2 regions of the Lysinibacillus sp. CD3-6 genome follow, and region 2 is predicted to be linked to the other one. Evidence: a T-box and tRNA genes for the amino acid it is inferred to sense, from the RefSeq annotation. Region 2 holds a T-box; the other holds one or more tRNA genes.
The links. A T-box is a leader RNA that pairs with one kind of tRNA and senses whether it is charged. The one in region 2 lies ahead of ileS (isoleucine--tRNA ligase), so its partner is inferred to be a tRNA-Ile.
Positions count from the first base shown of each region.

Region 1: it has a tRNA-Ile gene. The T-box ahead of ileS (isoleucine--tRNA ligase) is inferred to sense a tRNA for this amino acid. The anticodon was not compared.

Region 1 covers NZ_CP085880.1:3,759,061-3,761,665, forward strand. Annotated here, with positions in the region: gene FH508_RS18595 (diaminopropionate ammonia-lyase) at 1-846, opposite strand, end outside; tRNA gene FH508_RS18600 (tRNA-Glu) at 1,036-1,107, opposite strand; tRNA gene FH508_RS18605 (tRNA-Ser) at 1,110-1,200, opposite strand; tRNA gene FH508_RS18610 (tRNA-Asn) at 1,214-1,290, opposite strand; tRNA gene FH508_RS18615 (tRNA-Ile) at 1,295-1,371, opposite strand; tRNA gene FH508_RS18620 (tRNA-Gly) at 1,375-1,448, opposite strand; tRNA gene FH508_RS18625 (tRNA-Phe) at 1,454-1,529, opposite strand; tRNA gene FH508_RS18630 (tRNA-Asp) at 1,567-1,642, opposite strand; tRNA gene FH508_RS18635 (tRNA-Met) at 1,646-1,720, opposite strand; tRNA gene FH508_RS18640 (tRNA-Ser) at 1,774-1,866, opposite strand; tRNA gene FH508_RS18645 (tRNA-Ile) at 1,879-1,955, opposite strand; tRNA gene FH508_RS18650 (tRNA-Met) at 1,963-2,036, opposite strand; tRNA gene FH508_RS18655 (tRNA-Ala) at 2,063-2,138, opposite strand; tRNA gene FH508_RS18660 (tRNA-Pro) at 2,160-2,236, opposite strand; tRNA gene FH508_RS18665 (tRNA-Arg) at 2,246-2,322, opposite strand; tRNA gene FH508_RS18670 (tRNA-Leu) at 2,338-2,426, opposite strand; tRNA gene FH508_RS18675 (tRNA-Gly) at 2,432-2,506, opposite strand; tRNA gene FH508_RS18680 (tRNA-Leu) at 2,555-2,605, opposite strand, start outside.
Region 2 covers NZ_CP085880.1:1,065,881-1,068,485, reverse strand. Annotated here, with positions in the region: gene ileS (isoleucine--tRNA ligase) at 1-1,287, opposite strand, end outside; T-box leader at 1,486-1,708, opposite strand; gene FH508_RS04990 (DivIVA domain-containing protein) at 1,816-2,340, opposite strand; gene FH508_RS04985 (YlmH family RNA-binding protein) at 2,436-2,605, opposite strand, start outside.

The sequences.
Region 1 (2,605 bases), 2.1 Mb from region 2:
AAAATGGTCTGTGCCAAGTTTAAAGCTCTCATAAAAGCAGTTCGCTACATCTGGCTCTACCAACACAAATGTTATCTTCCGTCCATAAAATTGTTGGAGAAAAGCGACGACTGCTCCAGCAAATGAACCTACTCCTGCCTGTAAAAATACATGTGTCGGTGCTTCTTCTAATTGGTCGACTATTTCTTTTGCTAATGTTGTATAGCCTTGCATAATCCATAAAGGAATTTCTTCGTATCCTTCCCACATCGTATCCTGTATAATAACCCAGCCATTGCTATTTGCAAGCTGTGACGTATAACGCACGGTATCATCATAATTCATTGTCGTGATTTCTGCGTATGCCCCTTCGTTCTTAATATTTTGCAAACGCTCTTCCGCGCTGCCAGCTGGCATATAAATCCGTGCTTTACATCCTAGTTCTCTAGCAGCCCATGCAACCCCTCGTCCATGATTGCCATCTGTTGTTGAAATAAAGGTTAAATCGCCTAGTTGTGCTTTTACTTCAGGCGACTTTAATTGTTCGAATGACAGTTCATCAATATGTTGACCTAGCAATTTCGCAACATACTGTCCAATTGCATAAATGCCCCCTAAAACCTTAAATGCATTTAAGCCAAATCGAAATGACTCATCTTTCACGAAAATTTTATTGACCTCTAAATGGGATGCTAAAAAATCTAAACTACGTAAAGGTGTCTGTTTAAAACCTTCATATGTACGATGAAATCGTTCCACACGATTCACCTGTTCCGCTGTAAAACTTTGTAGTGCATGTTCTATTCGCTCTATGTTTTCCTGTAAATGAAATTGTTGATTTTTTATCCATTTCAAGTTATGGCTCATCCTTATCCCCCTCTATTTTAGCGTTCATTACTATATTACCTGAAAATTCAATTAAAAAGAATAATAGTATGTACTTATAGTAGATACTATTCTATATAAGTCGTAAAATTTCGCTTTATTTATTAGCTATCTTTCACTCTAACAAAAAAACGCAGTAAATGTGATAATCACATTTACTGCGTTTTAGTATGACCCCTACGGGATTCGAACCCGTGTTACCGCCGTGAAAGGGCGGTGTCTTAACCGCTTGACCAAGGGGCCAATGGCGGAGAAGGAGGGATTTGAACCCTCGCGCCGGTTACCCGACCTACACCCTTAGCAGGGGCGCCTCTTCAGCCTCTTGAGTACTTCCCCACAAATTAAAAAATGGCTCCGAAGGCAGGACTCGAACCTGCGACAACCTGATTAACAGTCAGGTGCTACTACCAACTGAGCTACTTCGGAATAATGGTGGGCCTAAATGGACTCGAACCATCGACCTCACGCTTATCAGGCGTGCGCTCTAACCAGCTGAGCTATAGGCCCATTTGGAGCGGGTGATGAGAATCGAACTCACGACATCAGCTTGGAAGGCTGAGGTTTTACCATTAAACTACACCCGCGTATATGGTGGGTCAGGACGGAATCGAACCGCCGACACTTAGAGCTTCAATCTAATGCTCTACCAACTGAGCTACTGACCCATATACTTCTTACTAAGCTATCAACTTATTTAAAAAATGGCGGTCCCGACCGGGATCGAACCGGCGATCTCCTGCGTGACAGGCAGGCATGTTAACCGCTACACCACGGGACCATTTGGTTGCGGGGGCCGGATTTGAACCAACGACCTTCGGGTTATGAGCCCGACGAGCTACCACTGCTCCACCCCGCGAAAATACTATTTATTATATCGAGTTGTTAGCACACCATTTACTAAATAAAAACTGGAGGAGGTAGAGGGATTCGAACCCCCGCGCGGTGTTACCCGCCTGTCGGTTTTCAAGACCGATCCCTTCAGCCAGACTTGGGTATACCTCCGTAGTATATAAATGGTGGACCTTGCAGGACTCGAACCTGCGACCGGACGGTTATGAGCCGTCTGCTCTAACCAACTGAGCTAAAGGTCCTTTAAGATGGCGGCGGAGGGAGTCGAACCCACGACCTTTCGGGTATGAACCGAATGCTCTAGCCAGCTGAGCTACACCGCCAGGATCTTTATACTGGTTATAAATTATGGTGGAGCCTAGCGGGATCGAACCGCTGACCTCCTGCGTGCAAGGCAGGCGCTCTCCCAGCTGAGCTAAGGCCCCATAATTATATGTGTTAGGAAATGGTCGGGAAGACAGGATTCGAACCTGCGACCCCTTGGTCCCAAACCAAGTGCTCTACCAAGCTGAGCTACTTCCCGTTCATTTATTGGCGCGCCCGGCAGGAGTCGAACCCACAACCTTCTGATCCGTAGTCAGACGCTCTATCCAATTGAGCTACGGGCGCTTACTATTAAAAAAATGGTGCCGAGGGCCGGAATCGAACCGGCACGGTAGTCACCTACCGCAGGATTTTAAGTCCTGTGCGTCTGCCAGTTCCGCCACCCCGGCACATTTGGAGCGGAAGACGAGGTTCGAACTCGCGACCCCCACCTTGGCAAGGTGGTGTTCTACCACTGAACTACTTCCGCATGTGCATAAGATTATTTATCCTGGCAATTATGAAATTAAAAAATAAATGGTGCGGGTGAAGGGAGTCGAACCCCCACGCCTCGCGGCGCTAGATCCTA
Region 2 (2,605 bases):
TGTTGATTTAACCGCTGCTAATAATTCATCACGGAATGCATCGATTGACGCAAACCATTGTGGTGTTGCACGATAAATAACTGGTTTTTTCGTACGCCAGTCATGTGGGTAAGAGTGCGTAAAGAAGTTTAATTTTTCTAATGCGCCAACTTCTTCTAATTTGGCTGTAACCATTTTATTTGCATCATTGTAGAAGACACCTTCAAAGCCTGGTGCTTCATCAGTATAACAACCGCTATTATCCACTGGGCTAAGAATTGGTAAACCGTATAACTTACCAATTTGATAGTCATCTTCACCATGTCCAGGAGCTGTATGAACACAACCAGTACCCGCTTCAGCCGTAACGTGCTCACCGACCATGACAAGTGAATCACGGTCATAGAATGGATGTTGTGCTACGATGCGATCTAAAGCTTCCCCTTTTACTTCTTGGATCACTTCGTAAGATTCCCATTCAAGCTCTTTTGCCACTGTTTCAAGTAATTCTTTTGCAATAATGAACTTTTTATCCGCTACTGCTACAACAACATAGATGAATTCTGGATTTAGAGAAATCCCTAAGTTTGCTGGTAATGTCCAAGGCGTAGTAGTCCAAATAATAAATTGCGCATCAGCTGGTACAACACCTTTTGCATCTTTAATCGCAAAGCTTACATAAATAGAAGCTGATTTTACATCCTTATATTCAATTTCAGCCTCTGCTAATGCAGATTCTGAAGATGGTGACCAGTACACTGGTTTTAGGCCTTTATAAATATAGCCTTTTTCAGCCATTTTACCGAACACTTCAATTTGTCGAGCTTCAAATTCTGGTTTTAACGTAATATATGGGTTTTCCCAATCACCGCGAATTCCTAATCGACGGAATTGCTCACGCTGATTGTCGATTTGTTCATATGCATATTTTTCGCAAAGCTCACGGAATTCAGCAATGGACATTTCTTTACGTTTTACACCTTTGTTTGTTAACGCTTGCTCGATTGGTAAACCATGTGTATCCCAGCCAGGAATATAGTTAACATGGAAACCTGTCATTGAACGATGGCGTGTAATCATATCTTTCAGTACTTTGTTTAAGGCATGACCAATATGGATATCACCATTTGCATATGGAGGGCCATCATGTAGAACGTACTCAGGACGACCTGCTGTACGCTCCATTTGTAATTTATTGATGTCCATCTCATTCCATTTTTCTTGCATTTTTGGTTCATTCGCTGGTAAATTTCCACGCATTGGGAAATCCGTTTTTGGCATTAGTAAGGTTTCTTTATATTCAACCATTTGTTAATTCCTCCTTTATTTTTTGCAAACAGAGAACAATTGCTAAGCATTTCATTACATTGGACAAATTGTTGTGAGCACCAAGCAAAAGTAAATATGACACATCTTGTGCCAGTATTTTAAACTGCGCCTTTTTGCTATACTTTCCTAGTGACACGCAAAACAATCCAATAACAACAAAAAAGCCTCTCAATCCCTAAAAGGGACGAGAAGCTTGAACTCGCGGTACCACCCTAGTTGTAGTACATAATTGTACTACCGCTTGAAAGCACGTTAACGTTGTGCGCTCCGAAATAACTTACTTAACGTTCAGTTATTTAGCTCAGAAGTGATTTTCTTTGTTAATTGCTTGTTTGGGCTCCCACTATCCCCAAATCGCTTTACTACACCTAACAAATACTGTCTTCGTCTCTGCCTATATGCATATCTGTTCTTTTTAATTACTATGACAATAGTATATGGAAATCCATGTATGGCGTCAAGTCATATTCATTCGATGACTACTTCACTTTTTCGTCAATGGACCATTTAAATTTCTTCTGATTCTTGTGCATCCTCAACTGAAGACTGAATTTCTGTTAGATCAATATCATATTGCAATAAATGATCCCAGTCGTCTGCATTCAGTAAATCCAATTGTGCTTCGACAAGCATTTTAAAACGATTGCGGAAAACTTTGGACTGCTTTTTCAGCTCATCTATTTCTATTGTTACTTTACGTGCTTTCGTTAACGCCTCATTAATAATACGGTCGGCATTTTTTTCAGCTTCTTTTACAATTAGCTTTGCTTCTTTTTGTGAATTTCTTCGTACTTCATCTGCTGCCTCTTGTGCGACAACAATTGATTTTTGTAATGTTTCCTCTAAAGAATTAAAATGTCTCGCTTGCTCTAAAGCCATTTCTAATTGCTTATCGACATCTTTTTTTTCACGTAGTAATTTTTCATAATCTTTAATGATTTGATCTAAAAATTCATTTACTTCATCTTCAGCATATCCCCTGAAAGATTTTGTAAACTCCTTATTATGTATATCAATAGGTGATAATGGCATACGATCCTTCTCTCCTTTACAAGTACATTCGTAAGTTCTATTATACAATTGTTCTAACAACTTAGCAGTAAAAATAAATAGAAATTACATGTTTTTTAGCCTTTTTGGGTCAAACGACCGATTTGTAAACGAATTTTATCTTTCTTTGTTCGGCCTTCTGTCATTATTATTTTTACGCGACCACTACCTCGTACTGATAAAATATCACCTTCTTGACATTCAAATGCAACACTATCTCGTTCAGTCCAGTTTACACGCACTTTTT